One region of the Streptomyces chrestomyceticus JCM 4735 genome, then DNA from elsewhere that is predicted to be linked to it. Evidence: riboswitches for the same ligand, from Rfam matches in the RefSeq annotation. Region 1 holds a riboswitch; the other holds the start of a gene.
The links. Region 1 has a riboswitch for S-adenosylmethionine ahead of EJG53_RS30195 (aminotransferase class V-fold PLP-dependent enzyme). Riboswitches for the same ligand answer to the same signal wherever they lie in the genome.

Region 1 (15,042 bases):
AGGTCCCCGCACAGACGCGGTACAACATGCCCATCGAGGCGTTGTACACCATCGTTCCGTTCATCATCATCGCGGTGCTCTTCTACTTCACCGCGCGCGATGAGAGCGAACTCCTCAAGACTTCGAAGAAGCCCGACCACGTCATCAACGTGGTGGGCTATCAGTGGAGCTGGGCGTTCAACTACCTGGAGAACGTGGACGGCAAGGCCGACACCACGAACATCAACTCCAAGGAACTCGACGCGATCCCGGACAAGTGGAAGAAGAACGTCCCCGCCGGCGCCGACGGCGTGTACGACGAGGGCATTCCGGGAACGCGGAACCCGCAGACCGGCAACCCGGGTCCGACCCTGTGGCTGCCCAAGGGCGAGACGGTTCAGTTCGTCCTGACGTCGCGTGATGTCATCCACTCGTTCTGGGTGGTGCCGTTCCTGATGAAGCAGGACGTCATTCCCGGCCACACCAACGTCTTCGAGGTGACTCCCAACAAGGAGGGCACCTTCATGGGCAAGTGCGCCGAGCTCTGCGGCGTCGACCACTCCCGGATGCTCTTCAACGTCAAGGTCGTCTCCCCCGAGAAGTACCGGGAGCACCTGAAGGACCTGGCGAAGAAGGGCCAGACCGGTTACCTGCCGTCGGGCATCAAGCAGACGGATCACGCCAGGAACGCGGAGACCAACAACAAGTGAGCATCCTCAACGAACCTCAGGGTGCCGCCGCCGCAACGGCTCCGGCAGCACCACCCGCACGAAAGAAGTCTCCCGGCTCCGTCGTGGTGAGCTGGCTGACCACCACTGACCACAAGACCATCGGCACGCTCTACCTGGTCACCTCGTTCGCGTTCTTCTGCATCGGCGGCCTGATGGCGCTGCTGATGCGCGCCGAGCTCGCTCGTCCCGGCACGCAGATCATGTCGAACGAGCAGTTCAACCAGGCGTTCACGATGCACGGCACGATCATGCTGCTGATGTTCGCGACGCCGCTGTTCTCCGGCTTCGCGAACTGGATCATGCCGCTGCAGATCGGCGCGCCCGACGTGGCGTTCCCGCGGCTGAACATGTTCGCGTACTGGCTGTACCTCTTCGGCTCGCTGATCGCGGTGGCCGGCTTCCTCACCCCGCAGGGTGCGGCCGACTTCGGCTGGTTCGCCTACTCCCCGCTGTCGGACGCGGTCCGCTCGCCGGGCGTCGGCGCCGACATGTGGATCATGGGTCTGGCCTTCTCCGGCTTCGGCACGATCCTCGGCTCGGTCAACTTCATCACCACGATCATCTGCATGCGCGCCCCCGGCATGACGATGTTCCGGATGCCGATCTTCACCTGGAACGTCCTGCTGACCGGTGTGCTGGTCCTGCTGGCCTTCCCGGTCCTGGCCGCCGCGCTGTTCGCCCTGGAGGCGGACCGTAAATTCGGGGCGCATGTATTCGATGCGGCCAATGGCGGCGCATTGCTGTGGCAGCACCTCTTCTGGTTCTTCGGCCACCCCGAGGTGTACATCATCGCGCTGCCGTTCTTCGGCATCATCTCCGAGGTCATTCCGGTCTTCTCCCGGAAGCCGATGTTCGGTTACATCGGTCTGATCGCGGCGACGATTTCGATCGCGGGCCTTTCGGTCACCGTCTGGGCGCACCACATGTACGTGACGGGCGGCGTGCTGTTGCCGTTCTTCTCGTTCATGACATTCCTCATCGCGGTACCGACCGGTGTGAAGTTCTTCAACTGGATCGGCACGATGTGGAAGGGCTCGCTGTCCTTCGAGACCCCGATGCTCTGGGCCGTCGGCTTCCTGATCACCTTCACCTTCGGTGGTCTGACCGGCGTCATCCTGGCCTCGCCGCCGATGGACTTCCACGTCTCGGACTCGTACTTCGTCGTGGCCCACTTCCACTACGTCATCTTCGGCACCGTCGTCTTCGCGATGTTCGCCGGCTTCCACTTCTGGTGGCCGAAGTTCACCGGCAAGATGCTGGACGAGCGCCTCGGCAAGATCACGTTCTGGACGCTGTTCGTCGGCTTCCACGGCACCTTCCTCGTCCAGCACTGGCTGGGCGCCGAGGGCATGCCGCGGCGTTACGCGGACTACCTGAACGCGGACGGCTTCACCACGCTGAACACGATCTCGACGATCGCCTCGTTCCTGCTGGGTCTGTCGATGCTGCCGTTCATGTACAACGTCTGGAAGACGGCCAAGTACGGCAAGAAGGTCGAGGTCGACGACCCGTGGGGCTACGGCCGCTCGCTGGAGTGGGCGACCTCCTGCCCGCCGCCGCGGCACAACTTCCTCACGCTGCCGCGCATCCGCTCCGAATCCCCGGCGTTCGATCTGCACCACCCTGAGATCGCGGCGCTGGAAGCCGTCGAGAACGAGGGCCAGAAGGACACGGCGCTGTTCGGCGGCAAGGAGGTCGGCAAGTGAAGATCCAGGGCAAGATGTTCATCTGGCTCGCCGTCTTCGTCCTCGCCATGGCGATCGTCTACGGCGTCTGGTCGAAGGAGCCGGCGGGCACCACCGCGCTGTTCCTCGCCTTCGGCCTGTGCATCATGATCGGCTACTACCTGGCGTTCACCGCGCGCCGGGTGGACGCCGGAGCGCAGGACAACGACGAGGCCGAGGTCTCCGACGACGCCGGCGAGCTGGGCTTCTTCAGCCCGCACAGTTGGCAGCCGCTGTCCCTGGGCGTCGGCGGCGCGCTGGCCTTCCTGGGCGTGGTCTTCGGCTGGTGGCTGCTGTACTTCTCGGCCCCGGTCATCCTGATCGGCCTGTTCGGCTGGGTCTTCGAGTACTACCGCGGCGAGAACCGCACGCAGTAACGGCGGCTCCCGTACACCGGGCGGGCCCGGACACCTCTCCAGGTGTCCGGGCCCGCCCGTTTGCAGTCCTCCAGCGCGCCGCGGCCGGGGGATTTTCCTACTTTGGGGTCATGAGCCACAGACCACGACACCGGACGGCGCTCGGCTGCGCCTTCCTGCTGGCGCCCCTGGCGGCAGGCGCCACCGCCTGCGGCGGTTCGTCGTCGGACCCGCTCTCGGCCGCGCCGTACGACGCCGCCGGGCAGATCTCGGCCAACGCGCCGGAAGACGGCCACAAGGCGGACCCGGACAAGCCACTGGAGGTCTCCACCACCGGTGACGAGGCCCGGATCACGGACGTGACCGCCACCGACGCCTCCGGCCGCTACATCAGGGGCGAACTGGCCGCCGACGGCCGGCAGTGGCGCACCACCGTCCCGCTGGCCGCCGGCACCCGCTACACCGTGCGGGTGAGCACCGAGGACGAGGACGGCGCGCCGGGCCGCAAGGTCCTCCAGATCGACACCAAGGACACCGGCGACCGGGTGAACGTCACGCTCGGGCCCGAGAACGGCACGTACGGGGTCGGCCAGCCCGTCACCGCGGCGCTCAGCAAGCCCGTCAAGGACCCCAAGGCCAGGGCGATCGTGGAAGGCGCCCTCAAGGTCCGCTCCACGCCGCGCGTGGAGGGCTCCTGGCACTGGGTCGACAGCAAGACGCTGCACTTCCGCCCGCGCGAGTACTGGCCCACGCACGCCGACATCGAGGTGCGCAGCAACCTGGAGGGCCTGAAGATCACCGGCGGGCTGTACGGGGGCGCCGCCAAGCCGGTGAAGCTGCGCACGGGGGACCGGGTGGAGGCCGTCACGGACGCCGCGGCGCACACCATGACGGTCACCCGCAACGGCGAGGAGATCAACACGATCCCCGTCACCACCGGCAAGCCCGGCTACTCCACCCGCAACGGCACCAAGGTCGTCCTGGGCAAGGAGGGCTTCGTCCGGATGCGGGGGGAGAGCATCGGCATCCCGTCGGGCAGCTCGGACTCCTACGACCTGCCGGTCTACTGGGCCACCCGGGTGACCTGGAGCGGCGAGTACGTGCACGCGGCGCCCTGGTCCGTGGGGTCGCAGGGCGCCGACAACGTCAGCCACGGCTGCACCGGCATGTCCACCGACAACGCCAAGTGGTTCTTCGACACCGTGCGGGTCGGCGACATCGTCAAGGTCGTCAACAGCGGCGGCGAGACCATGACGCCGTTCGACAACGGCTTCGGCGACTGGAACATGCCGTGGAAGCAGTGGCGCGAGGGCAGCGCGCTGGACAAGAACAAGCCCAGCACCACAGGCGAGCAGGATCAGCGGCCGGGACCCGAGAATGCCGCCCGGCTGCGCCCGCAGGTCTGAAGGCCCCTCAGAAGGGCCCTCAGGAGGCCGCTCATGCCTCCGTGAGCAGCCTGCGGCGCAGCAGCCCGGCCAGGGCGTCCGTGAACTCCACGGGGTCCACAGGGTGCGTCACGGCGGCGTCCGCGCGGCTCCAGGTCGCCAGCCAGGCGTCCTGCGGGCGGCCGATGAGCAGCAGCACCGGCGGGCAGCGGAAGATCTCGTCCTTGATCTGCCGGCAGACGCCCATACCGCCCGCGGGCGCCGTCTCGCCGTCCAGGACGCACGCGTCGATGCCGCCCTGTTCCAGGGCCGCCAGGACGGCGGGCAGGGTCGCGCACTCCACGATCTCCACCGGCGGCACGTCGGCGGCGGGCCGCCGGCCCGTCGCGAGCCGTACCTGTTCGCGGGTGTCGGCGTTGTCGCTGTAGACCAGCACCGTGGCAGTCGCCTGCATCGTTCCTCCACGCTTCTCGGCGGTACGGCTTCGGGCGGGGCTTCACCCGGACGCCGCCGGGAAGTGCCTCCAGCGCGGATGCTACTGCCCGTACGGCGGCACGCAGGAGGGTTCGGCACGATCCAAGATCTGGCCGACGGGCCGTCAGGACTGGTCGGAGCGGGGGCACGGGGCCGTACGGCGGGCCCCGGGTCCTCCCTTCGGGCGACTGCCGGTGTGGGCCGTACGAGCAGGGCATACGCCCTTGACACACCGAACGGCACCCCCCGGAGTGAGGGCGGGATAAGCGACCGACATAATGTCGGTCGTGGCGACAGCAACGACAGTAGAAACCGGGCACGCGCACCCGTCGGTCAATCGGCCGAACCTCACCAGCGTCGGAACCATCATCTGGCTGAGTTCCGAGCTGATGTTCTTCGCGGCCCTCTTCGCGATGTACTTCACCCTTCGATCGGTGACCGGGACCGAGTATTGGAAGGAATCCGCCGATGCGCTGAATCTTCCGTTCTCCGCGACGAACACCACGATCCTGGTGCTCAGCTCCCTGACCTGCCAGCTCGGCGTGTTCGCGGCCGAGCGCGGCGATGTCAAGAAGCTCCGGACCTGGTTCGTGGTCACCTTCATCATGGGTGCGATCTTCATCGGCGGTCAGGTCTTCGAGTACACCGATCTGGTCAAGGAAGAGGGCCTCTCGCTCTCGTCTGGCCCGTACGGCTCGGTGTTCTACCTGACCACCGGCTTCCACGGACTGCACGTGACAGGCGGCCTGATCGCCTTCCTGCTGGTCCTGGGCAGGACGTACGCGGCCAAGAGGTTCACCCACGAACAGGCCACCGCGGCCATCGTCGTGTCCTACTACTGGCACTTCGTCGATGTCGTCTGGATCGGCCTCTTCGCCACGATCTACCTGATCCGCTGACCGGTCACGCACCGCGACCGCGCATCAGACAGACATAGCCAAAGCATCGACGCAGAAGATCCTGACACCGGGGTAATCCGTGAAAAAGCTCTCCGCACGACGGCGCCATCCGCTGGCGGCGCTCGTCGTCCTACTCTTCGCGCTGGCGGTCACTGGGGGGCTGTACGCCGCGTTCGCGCCTGCGGACAAGGCTCAGGCCGATGACACCGCCCAGTCTCTTGCCATCAAGGAGGGCAAGAAGCTCTTCGCCGTCGGCTGCGCAAGCTGCCACGGCACCGGCGGTCAGGGCACCTCCGACGGCCCGAGCCTGGTCGGCGTGGGCGCCGCCGCCGTCGACTTCCAGGTCGGTACCGGCCGGATGCCGGCGCAGCAGCCCGGCGCCCAGGTGCCGCGGAAGAAGAACATCTACAGCCAGGCCGAGATCGACCAGCTCGCGGCGTACGTCGCGTCGCTGGGTGCCGGTCCCAGCGTGCCGGGCAAGGAGCAGTACAGCAAGGACGGCGCGGACATCGCCAAGGGCGGTGAGCTGTTCCGTACGAACTGCGCGCAGTGCCACAACTTCACCGGTAAGGGCGGCGCCCTGACCAACGGCAAGTTCGCACCGACGCTCGAAGGCGTGGACCCGAAGCACATCTACGAGGCCATGGAGACCGGCCCGCAGAACATGCCTTCCTTCGGTGACGGTTCGCTGTCCCCGCAGAACAAGAAGGACATCGTGTCCTACCTCGGCGCGGTCAACAGCGACGACACCCCCAGCCCCGGTGGTCTGGGCCTGGGCGGTCTCGGCCCGGTCAGTGAGGGCCTCTTCGGTTGGATCGCCGGCCTGGGCGCGCTGATCGCGGTCGCCATCTGGGTCGCAGCCCGGACTACGAAGGCCAAGAAGTCATGAGTGAGACTGGACGACACGAAGACGTGCCAGAAAAGAACCTCCCCGGTGAGCGGGACACGGCTCACGGCGGCGCGGTCGAGCCGGCGGACAACCCGTTCGCCGACCCGGGGCTGCCGCCCCACGAGCCCCGCATCCAGGACATCGACGAGCGGGCCGCCAAGCGCTCCGAGCGCGCGGTCGCCTTCCTCTTCACCCTGTCGATGCTCGCGACGGTCGGCTTCATCGCCGCCTACGTGATCTTCCCGGTCGACGAGATCACCTATATCTGGCCGTTCGGCCACGTCAGCGCGCTGAACTTCTGGCTCGGCCTGACGCTCGGTGTGGCGCTCTTCTGCATCGGCGCCGGCGCGGTCCACTGGGCCCGCACGCTGATGTCGGACGAGGAGGTCGCCGACGACCGGCACCCGATCGAGGCGGCCCCCGAGGTCAAGGCCAAGGTCATGGAGGACTTCCGCGCAGGCGCGAAGGAATCCGCGATCGGCCGCCGCAAGCTGGTCCGCAACACCATGTTCGGCGCGCTGGCCCTGGTGCCGCTCTCCGGTGTGGTGCTGCTGCGCGACCTCGGTCCGCTGCCGGAGAAGAAGCTCCGCACGACCGGCTGGAAGAAGGGCATCCGCCTCGTCAACCAGTCGACCAACCTCCCGCTGCGTCCCGAGGACATCGCGGTCGGCTCGCTGACCTTCGCCAAGCCCGAGGGCCTGGAGGAGGACGACCACGAGTTCAACCAGAAGATCGCCAAGGACGCCCTGATGCTCGTGCGGATCCAGCCGCAGAACATCAAGGACAAGCGGGAACTGGACTGGTCGCACGAGGGCATCGTCGCCTACTCGAAGATCTGCACCCACGTGGGCTGCCCGATCAGCCTCTACGAGCAGCAGACGCACCACGTGCTGTGCCCCTGCCACCAGTCGACCTTCGACCTGGCCGACGGCGGCCGGGTCATCTTCGGCCCGGCCGGCCACGCCCTGCCGCAGCTGCACATCACGGTCAAGGACGGCTTCCTCGAAGCCGTCAGCGACTTCGCGGAGCCCGTCGGCCCGAGCTTCTGGGAGCGCGGATGAGTAACGAGACGAGCGCGACCACCACGCGCCGCGGCCAGGCGCCGCGGGGTGAGCGGATCGCCGACTGGGCGGACGGCCGGCTGGGCATCTACAGCCTCGCCAAGGCCAACATGCGCAAGATCTTCCCGGACCACTGGTCCTTCATGCTGGGCGAGATCTGCCTCTACAGCTTCATCATCATCATCCTGACCGGCGTCTACCTGACGCTGTTCTTCCACCCGAGCATGGCCGAGGTGACCTACCACGGCTCGTACGTGCCCATGCACGGGATCCGGATGACGCAGGCGTTCGAGTCGACGCTGGACATCAGCTTCGACGTGCGCGGCGGTCTGCTCATCCGGCAGATCCACCACTGGGCGGCCCTGGTCTTCCTGGGCGCCATGATGGTGCACATGATGCGGGTGTTCTTCACCGGCGCCTTCCGCAAGCCGCGCGAGGTCAACTGGCTGTTCGGCTTCCTGCTGCTGGTGCTCGGCATGTTCACCGGCTTCACCGGCTACTCGCTGCCGGACGACCTGCTCTCCGGCACCGGCGTCCGGTTCATCGAGGGTGTCATCCTGGCGATGCCGCTGGTCGGCTCGTACCTGCAGATGTTCATCTTCGGCGGGGAGTTCCCGGGGCACGACATCATCCCGAGGTTCTTCACGGTGCACGTCCTGCTGCTGCCCGGCATCATGCTGGGTCTGCTGGTGGCGCACCTGATCCTGGTCTTCTACCACAAGCACACGCAGTTCCCGGGTGCCGGCAAGACCAACAAGAACGTCGTCGGCATGCCGCTGCTGCCGGTCTACATGGCCAAGGCCGGAGGCTTCTTCTTCCTGGTCTTCGGCGTGATCTCGGTGATCGCGGCGGTCGCCAGCATCAACCCGGTGTGGGCCATCGGCCCGTACCGGCCCGACCAGGTGTCCACCGGCGCCCAGCCCGACTGGTACATGGGCTTCGCCGAGGGTCTGGTCCGTGTGATGCCCGGCTGGGAGTGGGACATCTGGGGCCACACCATCAACTTCGGTGTGCTGATCCCGATCCTCATCTTCCCGCTGGTGCTGGTGGCGATCGCGGTCTACCCGTTCGTCGAGTCCTGGGTCACCGGCGACAAGCGCGAGCACCACATCCTGGACCGCCCGCGCAACGCCCCGACCCGTACCGGCTTCGGCGTGGCGTGGCTGACCGCCTACCTCATCATGCTGATCGGCGGCGGCAACGACCTGTGGGCCACCCACTTCCACCTGTCGCTGAACTCGCTGACCTGGTTCGTCCGGATCGGCTTCTTCGTCGGCCCGGTGCTGGCCTTCATCGTCACCAAGCGGATCTGCCTGGGCCTCCAGCGCCGCGACCGCGACAAGGTGCTGCACGGACGCGAGTCCGGCATCATCAAGCGGCTGCCGCACGGTGAGTTCATCGAGGTGCACGAGCCGCTCAACCAGGAGCAGCTCCACACCCTCACCCAGCACGAGCAGCCCAAGCCGTTCGAGATCGGCCCCGAGGTCGACGAGAACGGTGTCGAGCGGAAGGTCAAGCGGACGACCAAGCTCCGCGCCAAGCTCTCCAAGGGCTACTACGGCGAGGACAACGTCATCCCGAAGCCGACCCCGGAGGAGTACAAGGAGATCACCAGCGGCCACGGCCACCACTGATCCCCGCCGTGTGACCCACGGCAGTACCCCCGCGTAAGTACGCCACCCAGAGGGCCCCTCCAGACAATGGACGGGGCCCTCCGGCATGTCCGGCCGCCGGATAGGGTTTCGGCACCAGCAGGACACGAATCCAGGAGTGTGGACCATGAACGTTGCGACCCCGAACGGCGGCGACAGCGTGGCGGTCCGCACCTGGCCGGGCGTACTGGACGCACTCCTCCAGGGCCGCGACCTGAGCGCCGACGACACCGCGTGGGCGATGGACCGGATCATGCGCGGCGAGGCCACCGACGCGCAGATCGCGGGGTTCGCGGTGGCGCTGCGCGCCAAGGGCGAGACGGTCGCCGAGATCACCGGTCTGGTCCGGGCGATGTACGCGCACGCCAACCTCATCGAGGTGCCGGGCCCGAGCGTGGACATCGTCGGCACCGGCGGCGACGGCGCCAAGACCGTCAACATCTCCACGATGTCCTCGATCGTGGTGGCCGGCACCGGCGCGAAGGTCGTCAAGCACGGCAACCGCGCCGCCTCGTCGGCCAGCGGCGCCTCCGACGTGCTGGAGAAGCTGGGCGTCAACCTGGACCTGACCCCGCGCCGGGTCGTCGAGGTCGCCGAGGAGGCCGGCATCACCTTCTGCTTCGCGGTCAAGTTCCACCCGTCGCTGCGGCACGTGGCGCCCGCCCGGCGCGAACTGGGCATCCGTACGACGTTCAACGTGCTGGGCCCGCTGACCAACCCGGCGAAGGTACGGGCGCAGGCCACCGGCGTCGCCGACGCGCGGATGGCGCCGATCCTGGCCGGGGTGCTGGCCGAACGCGGCTCCAGCGCGCTGGTCTTCCGGGGCGACGACGGGCTGGACGAACTGACGACCACCGCCACGTCGAAGGTCTGGGTCGTCCGGGACGGCGGCGTACGCGAGGAGACCTTCGACCCTCGGGACGTAGGGATCGACCTGGTGCCCGTGGAGGCGCTGCGCGGCGCCGACGCCTCGTACAACGCGGATGTGGCGCGCCGCCTGCTGGGCGGCGAGACCGGCCCGGTGCGGGACGCGGTGCTGCTCAACTCGGCGGCGGCGCTGGTGGCCCTGGAGCCGACCGCGGCGCCGCTGAACGAGCAGATCGCGGCGGGCATCGAGCGGGCCGCCGAGGCCGTCGACTCGGGGGCGGCCCGCCGGGCGCTGGAGCGGTGGGTGGCGGCCAGCAACGCGTGACGGCGCGGGGCGTGTGCGGCGGGGCCCGGTCCGGGATACGGACCGGGCCTTGCGCGTTCCCGATCGTGTGGCATGATTCTGCCCAGGTCACGAGTGACAGCGACTACGGCCCCGGCCCGCTGTCCGGCAACCCTCCGTCCGTGGCGGGGTGCCCCGGGTGATGACCAGGTCGCAGGCAGCGAGGTCTGCGGCAAGCGCGGATCCCTCGTGCCAGGGATCCTGGTCCTTGAGGGAGATCTCCCGTGTCGCAGCGAATGCGTTAGGGCCGTTCGGCCCCGTTTTCCGCACCCCCTTTTTTCTTTCACCGCTGCCGGTCCGGCCCCGCTTCGGCGTGTGGGCCCCGCAGCGAAGTCACCCTGCTTCCACGGGAGTTCGCCATGCCTGTTTCCGTCGCTGCCACCCCTGCCGCCACCGATTCCGCCGCCGACGCCGCCTGCGCCCCGCTGCCCGTGCTGGGCCGCGACGTGCTGGTCCCGCTCGTCACCGGCGGCGAGGTCGAGTACGCGGCACTGGACATCGCCGCCAGTGCCCCGGCGCTCCAGCGCGTCTGGGACGACGTGGCCGCGTACGCCCCGTACTACGGCAGCGTGCACCGAGGGGCGGGCTACCTCTCGCAGTTGTCCACCGACCTGTTCGAGAACAGCCGGGTTGCGGTGGCGGACTTCCTCGGGTGCCGGGAGGGAGACCAGGTGGTCTTCACCCGCTCCACCACCGACTCGCTGAACCTGCTGGCCGCCGTGCTGCCGGCCGGCACCCGGGTGTTCGTCTTCGAGACCGAGCACCACGCCTCGCTGCTGCCCTGGGAGCAGCGCGCCGACGTCGAGGTGACGTACCTCGACGCACCCCGCACGCCGGGGCAGGCGGTGGACACGCTGGAGCGGGCGCTGGCGGAGCGGGAGCCGTACAACAACGCCCTGGTCTGCGTGACCGGTGCTTCCAATGTGACCGGTGAGCTGTGGCCCGTACGGGAGCTGGCCGCCGCGGCGCACGCGCACGGCGCGCGGATCGTGCTCGACGCCGCCCAGCTCGCCCCGCACCACCCGGTCGACATCGCGGAACTGGACGTGGACTGGGTCGCCTTCTCCGGCCACAAGCTGTACGCGCCCTTCGGGGCCGGGGTGCTGGCCGGGCGCGCGGACTGGCTCCAGGCGGCGGAGCCGTACCTCGCGGGCGGCGGCGCCAGCCGTACGGTCGCGCGCCGCACTGACGGCGGGGTGGACGTCGACTGGCACACCACCGCCGCCCGTCACGAGGCCGGATCGCCCAACGTCATCGGTGTCTACGCCATCGCCGCCGCCTGCAAGGCGCTCACCGAGGCGGGCTTCGAGGGCCTGGTCGCCCGGGAGCAGCAGTTGGTCGAGCGGGTGCGGGCGGGTCTCGCCGAGGTGCCCGAGGTCACGGTGCTCTCGCTGTTCGGGGACGACGCCCCGCGGGTGGGCGTGCTGTCCTTCGTCGTCGACGGCTGGAACAGCTCGCACTTCGCGGCGGCGCTCTCCGCGGAGTACGGCATCGGCGTGCGCGACGGGCTGTTCTGCGCGCACCCCCTCGTACGGACCCTGCTGGGCGCCGAGTCCGAGGCCCCGGGCCAGTGCGGTGCTCCCGAAGGGGCACCGGGGGAGCAGAGCCTGAACGCCATCCGGGTGAGCTTCGGGGCCGGTACGCCCGACGAGCACGTGGAGCGTTTCGTCCGGGCCGTCAAGGAACTGGTCACGCAGGGCGCGCGGTGGAGCTACCGCACCGAGGACGGCCGCTGCGTGCCGGACACCGCGGCGGCCGCGTAACCCCAGGACCGCCCCGCCGCGGCGCTCCGCTGTCCGGGCGCCGCGGCGTGGGTGTGCGGTACGTGGAGGGGTTGCTCAGGCGTCGAGGCCGATGGCGAAGGCCGCTTCCAGGTCGTGCTGGGAGTACGTACGGAACGCGATGTGCGTCTCGGTGGAGGCGACGCCGGGCACCTTGCTGATCCGGCCCGGGATCACGTCCGCCAGGTCGTCGTGCTTGGCCACCCGCACCAGCGCGATCAGGTCGTGCGCACCGGTGACCGAGTAGACCTCGCTGACGCCCTCCAGCGCGGCGATCTTCTCCGCGATCTCCGGGATCTGGTCCACGCTGGTCTTGATGAGCACGATCGAAGTGATCACGGTTGGCTCTCTCCCTCGGCCGCCTGCTGCTTCGCCGTTCCGGCGGAGTCCACCCTACCGGTGGCCGCGGCCGTTTCCCCGGGCGGAGCGGGGCTGGGCCGGTACCGCACCCAGGCGTACAGGAAGCCCACCGCGAAGCCCACGACATGGGCCAGGTAGGCCACGCCCGGGGAGCTGGGGTCGCGCTGCGCGGCGATCCACTGGAGGACGAACCAGAACAGCAGCACGATCCACGCCGGGAACCGCAGCGGCAGGAAGAAGAGGAACGGGTAGATGCTGGTGACCCGGGCCTTGGGGAAGAGGTAGAGGAACGCCCCCAGCACCCCGGAGATCGCCCCGGAGGCGCCGACCAGGGTCTGTCCCGAGGAGGCGTGCGCGGCCGCGTAGCCCATCAGGGCCAGGTAGCCGGTCACGAGGTAGAAGAGGGTGAACGGCAGCCGGCCCATGCGGTCCTCGGCCATCCCGCCGAAGACGTACAGGAAGAGGACGTTGCCCAGCAGGTGCAGCCAGCTACCGTGCACGAACAGGGCGGTCAGCGGGGTGAGCAGCGGGCCGGGCGAGCCGCTCCACAGCTCACGCGGGATGACACCCCAGCGTTCGAAGTACGCGGTCTGCGCCTGGACGACGGCGTCACCGGTTCCGTATATGCCGTTGAGGCCGGAGGCGGGCCCGACGACGAAGACCACACAGCACAGCGCGATCAGCACGTTCGTCATGCGGGAGAACACGGTCAGCACCGAGCGGGCGCGGGGCGTCCGGGGGGTCAGGAACGGGGCCGTCATGAAGTGATCATGGCGTAATGCGGGCAATCAGGACAGAGTGCCTCGCCGCGTCCCGCCTCCCGGGCAGGGCCGCGCCGTAAGGGCATCAGGCCGTAGGGTAACGGTCAGTACCCCGCGTACTTCCGCAGTCCGACGGCGCACCGCGGGAAGCCCCCGAACGACAGCACGAGCCCCGCTCGCCCGAGCGCGACGAAAGAGGACGACACCATGGCTGTTCCCCTGCCGACGGACGGGACCCGGTGGCGCTGCACCCTGTGCGGCAACCTGACGCGCTTCGACGTGACCCGCCGCTCCGAGGTCGTGGAGTACCTCCACCTCGACCTCGCCGGGGAGCCGAAGGTGGAGGAACGCGAGGTGCTCAGTGAGAGCATCGAGTCCGTGCGCTGCCGCTGGTGCAACGCGGTCGACCAGATCGAGCTGGTCGACCGGCCGGGCGCCAGTGCCTGAGTCGAGCGCCTGAGATCGGAGCGATGCAGCAGTGGTGGAGCGTCCAGAAGGGCCTGCGGGGGCGGAGCACGGAGCCGAGGCCGGTGCGGCCGAGGCGGACGAGGTGCTCGACCGTCCCCTGCCCGAGGGCGTGCGGCGCCGGGTCGTGGCGCTCACCGCGGAGTCCTTCGGCGGCCTGACGGTCGCCGAACTTCCGCCGCCGCTGCGCCAGTACGCCCGGTTCACCCCCAGCCGCCGGGCCAAGTTCGCGGGCAACGCGATGGCGGCCGCGCTGGAGAACGACGCGGTCTTCCGGCAACGGATCGCGGGCCGGCTGCGCGAGGCCCAGCCGGAACTGGCCGAAGCGCTGGACAACGGCACCCCGCCCGCCGCCGCCGACCCGCTCGATGTCGCGGCGGCGGCCTATGTGCTGCGCCCCGAGGGCTGGGTCAAGCTGGTCGCGGCGGCCGGCGAGGAGGCGCAGCGCGCCCGCGCGGAGCAGGCCGGCGAGGAGGCCGAACGCGAGCTGGCCGCGCTGCGCGAGGAGCTGGCGCAGGCCCGCGCGCAGGCCCGCGCCGACGCCGAGCGCACCCGCGGCGACCTGGACGCGCTGCGCAAGGAGAACGAGTCGTTGCAGCGCAAGCTGCGCAGCGCGCTCAGTGACGTCAAGCGGGGCGAGGCGGCGGCACGCAAGGCCGCTGCCGAGGTGGAGTCCGTACGGGCCGCCGCCGCGCAGGAGAAGACCGTGGCCGACAGTGAGGCGCGCCGCCTCAAGGCCCGTATCGCCGAGGTCGAGGCGTCGCTGGAGGCCAGCCGCCGCGCCACGCGTGAGGGGCGCAGCGTCGAGGACATGCGGCTGCGGCTGCTGCTGGACACCGTCCTGGACGCGGCCCAGGGGCTGCGCCGGGAGCTGGCGCTGCCGCCCGCCGACACCCACCCGGCGGACACGGTCGACGCGGTGGCCCCCGGCAAGATGACGCCCAAGGACATCGCCACGCGCGCGCTGTCGGAGACCGACCCCGCCCTGCTGGACCAGTTGCTGGCGCTGCCGCAGGCCCATCTGGTGGTGGACGGTTACAACGTCACCAAGACCGGTTATCCCACGATGCCGTTGGACAAGCAGCGGCTGCGGCTGCTGGGCGGCCTCGCGGTGCTGGCCGCCCAGACCGGCGCGGAGATGACGTGTGTCTTCGACGGTGCCGAGCTGGCCGCTCCGGTGCTGCTCGCTCCGCCGCGCGGGGTAAGGGTCCTCTTCAGCAAGCCGGGTGTGACGGCGGACGAGCTGATCCGTCAGCTCGTCCGGGCCGAGCCGCCCGGCCGTCCGGTGGTGGTGGTCTCCACGGACCGCGAGGTG
Region 2 (15,042 bases), 3.0 Mb from region 1:
AGCGGCTTCGCAGAAGCCTCGTATGGGGGTGGCGGCCGGGCGACGGGAGGGCGCAAGCGGCTTGGCGGGAGCCATCCCCATGGGGGGCGGGTGTCAAACCGGGTGCGGCCCGGATGACCTGCGCCCCCCGCAGCACCCCCCTACCCACCCAAACACAGAAGGCCCGCGCCCCCCACAGGGGACGCGGACCCTCGTACGCAGCAGTCGGTCGGCGCTTCAGCCGGCCACGCGGACCATGTCCGCCTGCGGCCCTTTCTGGCCCTGCGAGATCTCGAACTCGACCCGCTGACCCTCCTCAAGGGTGCGGTAACCGTCCATCTGGATCGCGCTGTAGTGGACGAATACATCCGCACCACCGTCGACCGCGATGAAGCCGTACCCCTTCTCCGCGTTGAACCACTTGACGGTGCCCTGAGCCATGCCTAACTCCCCTATTACTGGCCCTTGCACAGGACCGCACTCCGCGGACCCGGGTCAGACCTCACCCCCCGACAGGAGGGGGTGTGCGCCGGAACGCGTCGACCGCCGCTGAATGTATCTGTCCAACTGCCCAGCGCAACAGGTCAGTCGGACGAGAATTCTTCTCGGGAACAATCGCAAATATGCGAAGAAAAGCCCATACGGCAGGGCAAGTCGGGCCGGGCAAAGCTCACCAACGCGACAAATCATGTCCACACTTCGCGCACAACTTGCCGGGCACTCATATGCGTTCGGCACGCGCTGGACGAGGAATCACCTCAACTGTATCGCCTTTAACAACATGGAATCGCCCCGTCCGCTTCGTGGCGGACGGGGCGATTCCAGCCGTTCGGCCGGGGAAGGGCCGAAAAAGATCGTTACGGCGTCCGGGCGACCGCCTCAGCAGCCGCCGGCCACCGCCGGGATGATCGATACGCCGGCGCCGTCCGGCGTCGGCGTCGCCAGGCCCTGCTCGAAGCGCACGTCGTCGTCGTTGACGTAGACGTTCACGAAGCGCCGCAGCTTGCCGGTGTCGTCCAGGACGCGGGCCGCGATGCCGGCGTGGTTCTGCTCCAGGTTCTGGATGACCTCGGAGAGGGTCGCCCCCTCGGCGGGGACCTCGGCCTGGCCGCCGGTGTAGGTGCGCAGGATGGTCGGGATGCGGACGTTGACGCTCATGGTGTGCTGCCTTCCAGCTCGCGGGAGGAGTGCGTAGGGGCGGCGGGCGCGGGCGTACCGATGACCGCGGGCGCGGACGGGGTACGCCGGCGCGTGCCGTGGTGTACGGGACGCGTACCGGTGTGTACCGACGCGTACGGGTGCGCGCGACCGCGTACGGGTGTGTACGGCCGCGCGCGGCGGTCAGCCCGCCAGGCCGGCCGCGCGGAACGCGTCCAGGCTCGGGCGGATGGTGGCCGTGGGCCCGGTGGTCGGCGCCACGGCGTCCAGCGTCTTGAGCCCGTCGCCGGTGTTGAGCACGACGGTGGTCAGCGCCGGGTCGAGCAGCCCGTCCTCGATCAGCTTCTTCGTGACGCCCACGGTCACCCCGCCGGCCGTCTCGGCGAAGATGCCCTCCGTACGGGCCAGCAGCTTGATCGCGTCGACCACCTGCGCGTCGTTCACGTCCTCCACCGCGCCGCCGGTGCGCCGGGCGATGTCGAGCACGTACGGGCCGTCGGCCGGGTTGCCGATGGCCAGCGACTTGGCGATGGTGTCCGGCTTCTGCGGCCGTACGACGTCGTGACCTGCCTTGAAGGCGGTCGAGACCGGCGAGCAGCCCTCGGCCTGGGCGCCGAAGATCTTGTACGGCTTCTCCTCGACCAGGCCGAGCGCGATCAGCTCCTTCAGCCCCTTGTCGATCTTCGTGAGCTGGGAGCCGGAGGCGATCGGGATGACGATCTGGTCCGGCAGCCGCCAGCCGAGCTGCTCGCAGATCTCGTACGCGAGGGTCTTGGAGCCCTCGCCGTAGTACGGGCGCAGGTTCACGTTGACGAAGCCCCAGCCCTCGCCGAGCGGGTCGCCGATCAGCTCCGAGCAGAAGCGGTTGACGTCGTCGTAGGTGCCCTCGATGCCGACCAGCTCGCCGCCGTACACCGCGGCCATGACGACCTTGCCCGCCTCCAGGTCGTGCGGGATGAACACGCACGAGCGGAAGCCCGCCCGGGCCGCCGCCGCGCCCACCGCGCCGGCGAGGTTGCCGGTGGAGGAGCAGGACAGGGTGGTGAAGCCGAAGGCGCGGGCGGCCTCGACGGCGATGGCGACGACGCGGTCCTTGAAGGAGTGCGTCGGGTTGCCGGAGTCGTCCTTGACGTACAGGCCGCCGGTGACGCCCAGCTCACGGGCCAGGTTGTCGGCCTTGACCAGCTTGGTCAGGCCGGGGTTGAGGTTGGGCTTGTCCGCCACGTCGGCCGGGACGGGCAGCAGCGGCGCGTACCGCCAGATGCTGTTGGGGCCCGCCTCGATCCGCTTGCGCAGGCCCTCGGGGTCGCCCGCCGGCAGGTCGTACGCCACTTCCAGCGGTCCGAAGCAGGAGGCGCAGGCGAAGATCGGTCCGAGGTCGAAGCGCTCGCCGCACTCGCGGCAGGACAGCGCGACGGCGGGACCGAGGGAGACGCTGGCGGACGGGGTGCTTTCGACGGATTGCACAGCCATGGAGGCGAGGCCCTTTCTCCTCATCTTCCTCGCGACGCATCTCGCCGCGAGACGGAATTGGCACCTTCCCGAGCCGGGAGCCTCGCGGGCCGCGTACCTGCGCGACGACGGAGACCGGCTGGAGGGTTGCCGGGGCTTCAACGGGCCGTATCCCTCTGCCCCTCTGGATGAGCGGTATGGCACCGGGCCGGGGCCCAGGCGTTTGTCGCGCCGACCCCGGCATGTCCGGGACGATCGCGTTGTTCAAGACTGTAGCCGAAGGGCCGGGCGGTCGAGACAGCCGTCCGCACCGCGAGATGGATCACATCGCTGATCCGGGAACGAAGGAGACCCGCACGTGCTGGAAGAGGTGGAGCGCTGGCTGGCCGGCCGGTCCTGGTCGGCCGCGGACCGCCCGCTCGACCGGTTGCTGGCCGCGAAGCGCGAGACGGGGCAGACGGTCTCCGTCGTGCTGCCCGCGCTCGACGAGGAGGCGACGGTCGGCGCGATCGTCGAGTCGGTCCGTACGGAGCTGATGACCCCGTCGGTGCCGCTCGTCGACGAGCTGGTGGTGCTGGACTCGGGCTCCACGGACGGCACGGCCAAGGTCGCGGCCGAGGCGGGCGCGCGGGTGGTCCACCGGGACGAGGTGCTGCCGCGGCTGCCCGCGCTGCCCGGCAAGGGCGAGGTGCTGTGGCGCTCCCTGCTGGCCACCGGCGGCGACATCGTCTGCTTCGTCGACGCCGACCTGCGCGAGTTCGACGCGGGCTTCGTCTCCGGGATCGTCGGTCCGCTGCTGACCGACCCGGACGTGCAGTTCGTCAAGGGCATGTACGACCGTCCGCTGGGCGAGGCGGCGGGCCAGGGCGGCCGGGTCACCGAGCTGGTCGCCCGGCCGCTGCTGAACCTGCACTGGCCGCAGCTCGCCGGGTTCGTGCAGCCGCTCGGCGGGGAGTACGCGGCCCGCCGGTCGCTGCTGGAGCGGCTGCCGTTCCCGGTGGGCTACGGCGTCGAGCTGGGCCTGCTGGTCGACGCGCTGCACACGGTGGGGCTGGACGCGCTGGCCCAGGTGGACATCGGGGTGCGCAAGCACCGCCACCAGAGCGGCCAGGCGCTCGGCAGGATGGCGGCGGCCATCTACCGCACCGCGCAGTTGCGGCTGGCCCGCGGCCACCTGGTGCGCCCGCGGCTCACCCAGTTCGAGCGCGGGGAGACCGGTTTCGTGCCGCGTACCTGGGACGTGGACACCGAGGAGCGGCCGCCGATGGCGGAGATACCGGAGTACGCGGAGCGCCGGGCGGCCTGAGACGGGCGGCGGGCGGCCCGAGAGGCGATCGGTGGGCGGCCCGATGGGCCCGACCCAGGGTCCCGGGCCGGGCGCCGCGCGGCCCGCTTCCGACGCCGCGTAAACAGTGACGTTCCGCCTCCGCTCCGCACGTTTGAGCGGATGGGTGGCGGGCTAGTCTCGCAACATGGTCTCCGAGCGTTCTGGTGCCAAGGTCCTCGTCGCGTCCAACCGCGGTCCCGTCTCGTACACGAAGGGGGACGACGGCACGCTGACCGCCAAACGGGGCGGCGGCGGGCTGGTCTCCGGGCTGTCCGCGATCGGCCCGGACGCCGGTGCGGTGTGGGTGTGCGCCGCCCTCGGGGACGGCGACCGCGAGGCCGCCCGGCGCAGCGGCGGCCATCTGGACACCGCCGATACCGGCGGCCAGCACGTACGCATGCTGGACATCCCCGCCGACGTCTTCACCGACGCCTACAACGGCATCGCGAACTCCGTGCTGTGGTTCGTCCACCACATGCTCTACCAGACGCCGCTGGAGCCCTCCTTCGACGACGCGTTCCGCGCCCAGTGGGCTTCGTACGAGGCGTACAACGCGGCCTTCGCGGACGCGCTCGCCGACGAGGCCGCGCCCGGCGCCGTGGTGCTGGTGCAGGACTACCACCTCACGCTGGTGCCCGGTCTGCTCCGCGCCCGCCGCCCCGACCTGCGCATCGGCCACTTCTCGCACACGCCGTGGGCGCCCGCCGACTACTTCCGGATGCTGCCGGACGACGTGGCCGAGGCGGTGCTGCGCGGCATGCTGGGCGGCGACCGCGCCGCGTTCCTGACGCGGCGCTGGGCCGAGGCGTTCGCCGAGTGCTGCGCGGCGGTGCTGGGCGCCGAGGTGGCACGCGACGCGGACGGCGGGCTGAGCATCGTCCACGAGGGCCGGACGACGCGGCTCGGCGTGCACGGTCTGGGCGCGGACGCGGAGTTCCTGCGGGAGCGGGCGCACCGCCCGGACGTGGACGAGCGGCTGGCGGCGCTGCGCGAGCAGATCGGCGGGCCGGACCGGAAGACGATCGTGCGGGTGGACCGTACGGAGCTGTCCAAGAACATCGTGCGCGGGCTGCGCGCCTACCGGGCGCTGCTGGCCGGGCACCCCGAGTGGCGCGAACGCGTCGTGCACATCGCGTTCGCCTACCCCTCCCGGCAGGACCTGGAGGTCTACCGCTCCTACACCGACGAGGTCGGGCGGCTGGCCGAGGAGATCAACGAGGAGTACGGCACCCCGGGCTGGCAGCCGGTCGTGCTGCACGTGAAGGACGACTTCGCGCGGTCGCTGGCCGCCTACCGGATCGCCGACGTGGCGCTGGTCAACCCGATCAGGGACGGGATGAACCTGGTCGCCAAGGAGGTCCCGGTGATCTCCGAGGCGGGCTGCGCGCTGGTGCTGTCCCGGGAGGCCGGGGCGTACGCGGAGCTGGGCGAGGACGCGGTCTGCGTCAATCCGTACGACGTCTCGGCCACGGCGCGCGCGCTGCACGAGGCGCTGTCCATGGAGGACGGCGAGCGGGCCGAGCGCTCGAAGCGGCTGGCCGCCGCGGCCACCGCGCTGCCGCCGGACCGGTGGTTCCTCCAGCAGCTTCGGGCGCTGGAGGAGTAGCGCGCCGGGGCCCCGGGAGGGCCCCGGCCGCAGAGCTGTCAGGTCGCCCGTCAGGCGGGCTCCTCCAGCCGGTCCGCGAGAGCGTGCAGCAGCGCGACCACGCCCGCCGGGCCGTCGACGACCAGGTCCGCCCGGCCGGCCAGCTCGGCGACCTCCGCGCTGCCGCTGCACACCAGCACCCCGGCCAGTCCGTCCGACCGCAGCTTGTCCACGGCGGAGAAGGCGGCGAGGTCGCCGAGGTCGTCGCCCCCGTACAGGACGGTGGTGGCGCCGGTCTCGCGGACGTACTCGGCGAGCGCGACGCCCTTGTCCATGCCGGGCGGCCGCAGTTCGAGGACGTACCGGCCGGGCTCGACGATCAGGCCGTGCCGCTCGGCGAGCGCGTACAGCGGCTCGCGCAGCAGCTCGAAGGCGGCCTGCGGGTCCTCTGCGCGGCGGGTGTGCACGGCGATGGCGCGGCCCTTGTCCTCCACCCAGGAGGCGTGCCAGGCGCCCAGTCCGTCCAGGACGCCGGGGAGTTCGGCCTGTACGGCGGCGACGCCGGGCGGCGGCGCGGGCGCCCGTACCGTGCCGGTGGCCGCGTCCCAGCGCTCGGCGCCGTAGCCGCCGAGGACCACCAGCCGTTCCAGGCCCGGCGCGTCCGTGAAGCCGCCGAGGCGGACCGCGACGCCGGCCGGGCGGCCGGTGATGACCACCAGGGAACACAGCCGCGGCGCCAGACGGGCCAGCGCGGCGACGGCGCCGGGGTGGGCGCGGGCCTTCTCGGGGTCGGGCACGATGTCGGCGAGTGTGCCGTCGAAGTCGAGAGCGAGCACGGCTCGGCCGGGGCTGTCCAGCAGCGCGGCGAGACCGTCCCGGCCCGCTTCGGTGACCGGTGTCGGCAAGGAGTTCGGGGGGCTGCCCATGGCGACGAGGTTACCGGGCGGGTGCGGGCGGGTGCCGGGTACGGGGGGGACCGGCGCAGCGCGGCGTCGGCTGCGGGTGCCTGGGTACGGGCGTATCGGCGGCTCGTGCCGTCTTCCGGCCCCGCACCCCGGCCCGTCCGGCGCCCCGCGGGCCGTCCCTCAGCGGCGGCCGCGCCGGGCCTCGCGGACGCGGCGCAGCCGGTTGACCGTGACCGGGTCGTGGGCGAGCGCCCGCGGGTCGTCCAGCAGGGCGTTCAGCAACTGGTAGTAGCGGGTCGGCGAGATGCCGAGCCGCTCGCGGATGACCCGCTCCTTGACGCCCGGCCGGGGCCAGGAGCGGCGCTCGACGCCGAGCACCGCCTCGTCCTGCGGGGACAGTGCTCCTATGCCACCGCCTCCGGTGCCGCCGTCGGTGCCCTCACTCGTCATCACCCGTCCACGATAAGGCCGCGGTACGACAATCCCCGCCGCCGGTCCGGAGGCGGGGGGCGCCGGGGCGCGCTACGGGGTGCCGGGGCGCGCTACGGGGTGCCGGGGCGCGCGGCGGCTCACTCGGCGGAGTTGTCCGCCTCGTTGGCCGTGTTCTGGATGTCGCTGAGCACGCCGGCCGGGTTGCCGTTGGCGCCCACCGCCTTGCCCATCTTCGCCTTGACGGTCTTGCTGACCAGCGGCCAGGAGGTCTTGTCCGCGGGGTAGAACACGGCGTTGTCCAGTTGGCGCAGGAAGCTGTGCAGCTTGGCGTACTTGCTGTCGGCGAGCATCGCGTGGGAGCCGGAGGTGGTGACCGGCAGCAGCCCGTAGTGGCCCGAGAAGTCCATGACGTTCTTCTCGTCGTAGACGAAGTCGAGGAACTTGCCGACCTGGTCGCGGTGGCCGTTCTGCTTGAACGCCGTCATCCAGTCGGCGACGCCCATGGTGGCCTTGGCCTTGCCGGCCGGGCCCGGCAGCTCGACGGTGCCGTACTCGACGCCCTTGGCCTCGGCCTGCTTCATCAGGGTGGGGTGGCCGTTGAGCATCCCCACGTCGCCGGCCGCGAAGGCGTTGAAGGCGTCCTGGCGGTTGAGCTTGGCCGGATCGCCGCCGGTCAGCCCCGGGGCGACCAGTTCCTTCTTCAGCCACTCGAAGGTCTTGACGTTCTCCTTCGAGTCGATCGTGTACTTGCCGATGCTGTCGGTGTAGCTGCCGCCGCCGCTGAGCATCCACATCAGCGTCTCGGCCTGCGTCTCCTCCGGGCCCAGCGGCAGCGCGTACGGCATCTTCACGCCCTTGGCCTTGAGCTTGGCCGCGTCGGCCGCGACCTGCGCCCAGGTCTCCGGCGGGTCGGTGATGCCCGCCTCGGCGAAGAGCTTCTTGTTGTAGAACAGGCGGCGGGTGCTGGAGCCGAAGGGCATCCCGTACTGCTCGCGGTTGTACTCCCCCGCCTCCGCGAGGGCGGGGACGAAGTCGGCCTGCACGGGGATGGAGAGCACGTCCCTGGCCTTGTAGAGCTTGCCTTCGGCCGCGTAGTCGGCGTACGCGCCGATCTGGGCCATGTCCGGAGCCTTACCGGACTTGACCATCTCCTCGACCTTCTTGTCGACGTCCGTCCAACTGTAGACCGAGACGTCGACCTTGATGCCCGGGTTCTTCTTCTCGAAGTCCTTGACGAGCCTGTTCCAGTAGTGCTTGGAGGAGTTCGACGCGTTGTCGCCGTAGTCCGCCGCGACGAGCTTGAGAGTGACGTCGCCACCGTCGCCCACGCCGCTGCCGCAGGAGGACAAGGAGAGCGTCATGGCCGTGGTGAGTCCCGCTGCCGCCAGGCTCAAGTACCGCCGCTGCACTGCCGTTACCGCCTTTTGTCCCGAATGTTCCGTGCTTGCCGGGGAATGCCCGGTGGCTTCAGAGGTCCACCCTCAACCGGCATGAACGACGAGTCTCCCCCGTTTACCCACACAAGGTCTACACCACCCCTCATTTCGTTGGCGTATCGCCTGTCACACCCACAGGTCGCGGTGGTACGGAAGCGGCCGTACGGACCGGAATCACCCCGTCCGGGCCGGCCGACCCACCCCGTCCGGACCTTGCGGAACCACCTCCTGCCCCCAGGCCCGAGCACGCCCTTCGCGGGAGCGGAACCACGCCATCCCCGCGAGTGGACTAGACCTTTCACGGCCGATCGCGCGAAACTGTCCCCGTGAGACACGTCATCGCCCTTGATGTGGGCGGCACCGGAATGAAGGCCGCCCTGGCAGGCGCGGACGGCACACTGCTCCACGAGGCCCGGCGCCCCACCGGCCGGGAACGCGGCCCGGAAGCGGTCGTCGCCTCGATCCTGGACTTCGCCGAGGAACTGCGCGAGACCGGGCGGCAGCGGTTCGGCAGCACCGCCGCGGCGGCCGGCGTCGCCGTCCCCGGCATCGTCGACGACGCGCGCGGCATCGCCGCCTACTCCGCCAACCTGGGCTGGCGCGACGTCCCCCTGCGCGCCCTGCTCTCCGAGCGCCTGGGCGGCGTCCCGGTCGCCCTCGGCCACGACGTCCGCACCGGCGGCCTCGCCGAGGGCCGGATCGGCGCGGGCCGCGGCGCCGACCGCTTCCTGTTCGTACCGCTCGGCACCGGCATCGCCGGCGCCATCGGCATCGAGGGCCGCATCGAGGCGGGCGCGCACGGCAGCGCGGGCGAGATCGGCCACATCGTCGTACGGCCCGACGGCCCCGACTGCGGCTGCGGCCAGCGCGGCTGCCTGGAGACGCTGGCCTCGGCCGCCGCCGTCGGCCGCGCCTGGGCCGAGGCGTGCGGCGACCCGCGGGCCACCGCCGCCGACGCCGCCAAGGCCGTCGAGTCCGGGGACGCCCGCGCGCAGGCCGTCTGGCAGGACGCGGTGGACGCCCTCGCCGCCGGCCTGGTCACCTCGCTCACCCTGCTCGACCCGCACACGCTGATCATCGGCGGCGGGCTGGCCGAGGCGGGCGACACGCTGTTCGAGCCGCTGCGTGCGGCGGTCCGCTCCCGGGTGACCTTCCAGCGGCTCCCCCTGATCGTTCCGGCTGCGCTCGGGGACGCCGCCGGCTGCCTGGGCGCAGGTCTGCTCGCCTGGGATCTTCTCTCCACGGAGGTAACTGCCTGATGCCGCTGCAACAGTCCGGGGACAGCGCCCCGAGCCCCCGGCGCACCGTCCTGACGGGCGCCCGGGTCGCCCTGCCGTCCGGCGTCGCCGACGAGGGCCTGGTGGCCTTCGAGGGCACCCGTATCACCGACGCGGCGGACGCCGCCGGGGCGACCGCCCCGGCACCCGGCGACCGGGTGATCGACCTGACCGGCCATCTCGTCGTCCCGGGCTTCGTCGACATCCACGTACACGGCGGTGGCGGCGGCTCCTTCTCGTCCGCCGACCCCGAGGAGTGCCTGACGGCGATCGGCACCCACCGGCGGCGCGGCACCACCACCCTGCTCGCCTCCACCGTCACCGGCGACCTCGACGAGCTGGCCCGGCAGGCCGCCGTCCTGGCCGAGCTGACCGAGCAGGGCGACCTGGCCGGCATCCACTTCGAGGGCCCGTTCATCTCCCCGCACCGCTGCGGCGCCCACCAGCCCGGCCTGCTGCGCGACCCCGACCCGGCGGACGTGCGCAAGCTCGTCGACGCCGCGCGCGGCACCGCGAAGATGATGACCCTGGCGCCCGAGCTGCCCGGCGGCCTGGACTCCGTACGGCTGCTCGCCGACGCCGGGGTGATCGCCGCCATCGGCCACACCGACTCCTCGTACGACGCGACCCGCGAGGCCATCGACGCGGGCGCGACCGTCGCCACCCACCTGTTCAACGCGATGCCGCCGCTCGGGCACCGCGCGCCGGGGCCGATCGCCGCGCTTCTGGAGGACGAGCGGATCACCGTCGAGCTGATCAACGACGGTACGCACCTGCACCCCGCCGTCCTGGAGATGGCCTTCCGGGACGCGGGCGCGGACCGGGTCGCCTTCATCACCGACGCGATGGGCGCGGCCGGCATGAACGACGGCATGTACCCGCTCGGCCCGATGACCGTCGAGGTCAAGGACGGTGTCGCCCGCATCGCCGACGGCCCCACCGCCGGTTCCATCGCGGGCTCCACCCTCACCCTCGACCGCGCCTTCAAGCGCGCGCTCACCATCGACGGACTCACCGTCGCGCAAGCCGTACAGGCCCTGTCCGGCAACCCGGCCCGGCTGCTCGGCGTCGCCGACCGCACCGGCTCGATCGAGGCGGGCAAGGACGCGGACCTGGTCGTCCTGGACGCCGCGTACGACCTGGTGGGCGTGGTGCGGCGCGGGGAATGGGTGGTGCGGCCGACGGGGGTGTGAGGCGGCGCACGGGACAGCGGGGCGGAGCGTCCGCGCCCGAGTGACGCGCGGCAGGGCCGAACGGGCCCCCGCACGTGCCACATGGCCGGTTCGGGGTGCCCGGACCGGTGCAGACCGTGCGGCGGTCGGCCCAAGGGCTGGGCCAACCACCGCTCGCGATGGCATGATCGCTGCGCACTCGCGCACCGGCGCACCGGTCCGTCCCGTACGGACCCACCGGTCACCGGCCCGGTGTGCCGCCGTATGTCCACGTACGTTCCGGGGAGGGGGAACCATGATCCTCACGGTCACGCTGAACGCAGCCCTCGACATCACCTACCGCGTGCCCCGGCTCCAGCCGCACTCCACCAACCGCGTCACCGAGGTCTCCGAGCGCCCGGGCGGCAAGGGCCTGAACGTCGCCCGGGTGCTGACCGCGCTCGGCCACCGGGCGGTCGCCACCGGCTTCGCGGGCGGCGGCACCGGCGACGCGCTGCGCTCGCTGCTCGCCCAGGAGACCTCGGTGACCGACGCGCTGGTCCCGGTCGGCGACGCGACCCGGCGCACCGTCGCCGTCGTGGACGAGTCCACCGGCGACACCACCCAGCTCAACGAGCCGGGCCCGGTCGTCACCCCCGCCGAGTGGGACGCGTTCATGTCCACCTACCGCGAACTGCTCACCGGCGCACAGGCGGTGGCCCTGTGCGGCAGCCTCCCGCCGGGCGTCCCCGTCGACGTCTACGCGCGGCTGACCCGCGCCGCCCGTACGGCGGGCGTACCCGTCCTCCTGGACACCAGCGGCGAACCGCTGCGCCGCGGCCTGGCCGCCCGCCCCGACCTCGCCAAGCCCAACGCCGACGAACTGGCCGCCCTCACCGGCTCCACCGAACCCCTGCGCGCCGCCCGCGACGCCCGCCGCCGCGGCGCCCACACGGTGGCCGCCTCTCTGGGCGCCGACGGCATGCTCGTGGTCACCGCGGACGGCGCCTGGCAGGCCGCCCCGCCCCGCCGCATCGCCGGCAACCCGACCGGCGCCGGCGACTCCGCGGTGGCCGGCCTGCTCTCCGGCCTGGTCGAAGACCTGCCCTGGCCGGCCCGGCTGGCGCGCGCGGTGGCTCTGTCGGCGGCGACCGTACGGGCCCCGGCGGCCGGGGAGTTCGACCGGGGTACGTACGAAGAGCTGCTGGGGCGCGTGACGGTGACGGAGCATCCGGTGGCGGCATAGGCGCGTGGCGGCATAGGCGCGTGGCGGCGTAGGCGCGTGGCGGCGTAGGGGCGTGGCGGCGCATCCGGTCCGGCGTGAGGGGTGTGACGGCCGCTGCCGGGTGCTTTCGGGCGTCGCTGAGTGCCGGGCCTCAGCGCTTGACGTGCCCCGCCTTGAGGTAGACCCGGTCGAGGTTGACCTCGCACTGGTCGCCCTGCTCGCAGGAGATCTTGAGCGTGTTGGTGCCCTGGTTGAGGTTGATCCACCGGTAGGTGGTCGTCCAGCCCTTGTCCCAGGCTCCTTCGGCGGCGTGCGCGAAGTTCGACATGTTGATCTTGTCGGGCTGCCCGCCGTTCACCCCGAGCGACGCCTTCATGTCCTTCCCCGGCACCCCGTAGTCGATCAGCAGGGTGTACTCACCGCTCTTGGGAACGTCGACCGACCAGGTGGCGGAAGCGCCGACCTTGTTCAGCGACACGTAGGCGCCGTTCGCCGCCTTGGCGCCCGGTACCGACTTGTCCGTGGTCGCCTCCGGGCTGAGCGAGAGCGACGCCGCGGCCTCCTTCGGCAGCGGCCCCTGGGACGGCTTGCCGGACGGCTTGTCGCTGGGCTTGACGGACTCGCCGGCCGTCGGGGTCGGGTCGGCACCGCCGCCCGCCTCGTCCTTCTTGCCGCCGTCCTTGTTGGTGATCATCGCCACGCCGATGCCGATGCACACCACCGCGACGACCGAGACCGCGCCGATCAGCAGCCCCTTGTGGTTGCGCCGGGGCGCGCCGCCGTTGCCGTGGCCCGGGGGCGGGCCCTGGCGGGCGTCGCCGCCGCCCGGGAGCGTCTCGGGGGCGGCGTAGTGGGCGTTCTGCTGCCCGTACGGCTGCTGGTTCTGCTGTCCGTACGGCTGCTGCGCGGGGACCTGCTGCTGGCCGTACTGCCGCTGTCCGTACTGGCGCTCACCGACCGCGCGCACCTGGTTGTACGAGGCACGCGGTACACCCGGCCGACGCGCTGCCGAGCCGCCGCCCGCCGCGCCCTGCCCGCCGCCCTCGCCGCCCTCGGAGCGGTAGAGGTGGGCGAACGGGTCGTCGTCCTCGGGCGTGCCCGCACCGTTGTTGCCGGCCGTCATTCCGTGTCACTCCCCAGCGGTCTGTGCGAGATGGCTGTGCTGATCTTCGGGCCCCCGGCGGCGCCCCGCCGCATCGGCGCAGCCTACCCCGTTCGAGCGATGGCACGCCGAGCCGGAACGGCCACAGGATCGCTACAGAAACCTGCGGCGGGCGCCCTTCCGAAGCCTTCAGGAGGCGTACTGCGGCGGCCCGGGGCGCGCCGGAGCGCCAGGTCGCGCGTTCGGACGGCGCGCGCCCGCTCGTGCCCCGCCGGGGCTCACCCCGCGCGCCGGCTCGCCTTCGAGCGGGACCGCTTCTCGACGTACATCCGCTGGTCGGCGGATTGCAGGACCTCCTCGGCGGACATCCCGCAGGCCGCCCACCCGATGCCGAAGCTCGCGCCCACCCGTACGCCACGCCCGTCCACCCGAATGGGCGGGATGATGCCGTTGCGCAGCCGGACCGCGAGGTCCTGCGCGTCGGCCTTGCCCAGGCCGTCCGCGAGCACCACGAACTCGTCGCCGCCGAGCCGGGCGACCGTGTCGCCGTCCCGCACCCCGTTGGTCAGCCGCCGGGCCACCTCGATGAGCACCGCGTCACCCGTGTGGTGCCCGAACCGGTCGTTGATCGACTTGAAGCCGTCCAGGTCGCAGAAGAGCACCGCGAGGCCCTTGGCGCCGTCGTCCTCCGGCCCGTCCGACGGCGCGATGACGTGGACATGGTGGTCGTACGGTCCGGACGGCCCCGCTCCGGGCCGTCGGCGGCGTCGTACCCGTCGAAGACCTCGGGGCCGTCCGAGCCGAAGCCGTGCGCCTCCTGGAAGGCGGCGACCGACGCGGCGGAGGCGGCCGAGGCGTACGCGTCCGCGTCCGAGCCGGGCGGGCGCGAACACAGCCGGGCACCGAGCCGGGCGCGCAGCTCGGCGCTGTTGGGCAGCCCGGTCAGCGCGTCGTGGCTGGCGCGGTGCGCGAGCTGGAGTTCGTGGCGCTTGCGCTCCTCGATGTCCTCGACGTGGGTGAGCAGGAAGCGCGGGCCGTCGGCGGTGTCGGCGACGACGGAGTTGCGCAGCGAGACCCACACGTACGTGCCGTCCCGGCGGGCGAGCCGCAGCTCGGCGCGCCCGCCCTCGGCGGAGGTGCGCAGCAGGGTGCCGATGTCCTCGGGGTGGACGAGGTCGGAGAAGGAGTAGCGGCGCATCGCGGAGGCCGGGCGGCCCAGCAGGCGGCACAGCGCGTCATTCGTACGGTGGAGCCGGCCGTGCTGGTCACCGCCCATCTCGGCGATGGCCATGCCGCTGGGCGCGTACTCGAACGCCTGCCGGAAGCTTTCCTCACTGGCGCGCAGGGCCTGCTGCTCGCGCTCCAGGCGGACCAGCGCGCGCTGCATGTTGGCGCGCAGCCGGGCGTTACTGATCGCGATGGCGGACTGGAACGCGTACATCTGGAGCGCTTCCTGACCCCACGCGCCAGGACGGCGGCCGTTGCGCGGCTTGTCGACGGAGAGCACGCCGAGCAGCTCGCCCCCGCCGTTCGCGGCCGTGTACATGGGCGCGAAGAGGCGGTCCATCGGGTGCCACTCGTCGGGGAAGCGCGGCTCGGGCCCGGCGGCGTGCCACTGCGGCACATCGTCGTCGTCCAGCACCCAGCCCTCGGTGTGCGGGATGAAGCACAGACCGCCCCAGCGTTCGGCCATGTTCAGCCGGCGGTCCCACGAGGCGCGGGAGCCGACCCGGCCCGCCATGAGGGCCTCGGCACCGGCGCTGCCGGCGACCGCGGCCACCACGAGGTCACCGTCCGGCCGTACGAGGTTGACCGCGGCCAGCTCGTACCCGAGCCCCGTGATCACTCCGTCGGCGACGGTCTGCAGGGTGTCTGCAAGGCTGCGTGCGGTGTTCAGCTCGGCGACCACTTGGTGCAGCTGCCTCAGGGTCGCAAGACGGACGTATGGCTCCGACTCGGTCTCCATCGCTCGCTCTCCCCGAGACCTCGACAGCAACTCCAGGATTCTGTGTC

Region 2: linked by a shared signal. The riboswitch ahead of thrC (threonine synthase) and the one ahead of EJG53_RS30195 (aminotransferase class V-fold PLP-dependent enzyme) in region 1 are both predicted to bind S-adenosylmethionine.

What each region holds. Positions count from the first base shown of each region.
Region 1 is NZ_BHZC01000001.1:6,879,476-6,894,517, forward strand. Features, by position in the region: gene ctaC (aa3-type cytochrome oxidase subunit II) at 1-689, shown strand, start outside; gene ctaD (aa3-type cytochrome oxidase subunit I) at 686-2,416, shown strand; gene EJG53_RS30155 (cytochrome c oxidase subunit 4) at 2,413-2,811, shown strand; gene EJG53_RS30160 (L,D-transpeptidase) at 2,922-4,196, shown strand; gene EJG53_RS30165 (hypothetical protein) at 4,228-4,629, opposite strand; gene ctaE (aa3-type cytochrome oxidase subunit III) at 4,928-5,548, shown strand; gene qcrC (cytochrome bc1 complex diheme cytochrome c subunit) at 5,628-6,437, shown strand; gene qcrA (cytochrome bc1 complex Rieske iron-sulfur subunit) at 6,434-7,498, shown strand; gene qcrB (cytochrome bc1 complex cytochrome b subunit) at 7,495-9,132, shown strand; gene trpD (anthranilate phosphoribosyltransferase) at 9,278-10,342, shown strand; SAM riboswitch class IV at 10,428-10,545, shown strand; gene EJG53_RS30195 (aminotransferase class V-fold PLP-dependent enzyme) at 10,720-12,123, shown strand; gene EJG53_RS30200 (Lrp/AsnC ligand binding domain-containing protein) at 12,199-12,480, opposite strand; gene EJG53_RS30205 (rhomboid family intramembrane serine protease) at 12,477-13,196, opposite strand; gene EJG53_RS30210 (hypothetical protein) at 13,470-13,709, shown strand; gene EJG53_RS30215 (NYN domain-containing protein) at 13,741-15,042, shown strand, end outside.
Region 2 is NZ_BHZC01000001.1:3,923,495-3,938,536, forward strand. Features, by position in the region: gene EJG53_RS16395 (cold-shock protein) at 217-420, opposite strand; gene EJG53_RS16400 (MoaD/ThiS family protein) at 859-1,137, opposite strand; gene thrC (threonine synthase) at 1,321-2,610, opposite strand; SAM riboswitch class I at 2,628-2,784, opposite strand; gene EJG53_RS16410 (glucosyl-3-phosphoglycerate synthase) at 2,948-3,895, shown strand; gene EJG53_RS16415 (alpha,alpha-trehalose-phosphate synthase (UDP-forming)) at 4,062-5,522, shown strand; gene otsB (trehalose-phosphatase) at 5,573-6,427, opposite strand; gene EJG53_RS16425 (DUF3263 domain-containing protein) at 6,587-6,856, opposite strand; gene EJG53_RS16430 (extracellular solute-binding protein) at 6,976-8,247, opposite strand; gene EJG53_RS16435 (ROK family protein) at 8,601-9,533, shown strand; gene nagA (N-acetylglucosamine-6-phosphate deacetylase) at 9,533-10,744, shown strand; gene EJG53_RS16445 (1-phosphofructokinase family hexose kinase) at 11,019-11,948, shown strand; gene EJG53_RS16450 (carbohydrate-binding protein) at 12,079-13,050, opposite strand; partial or broken gene cdgB (diguanylate cyclase CdgB) at 13,308-14,995, opposite strand.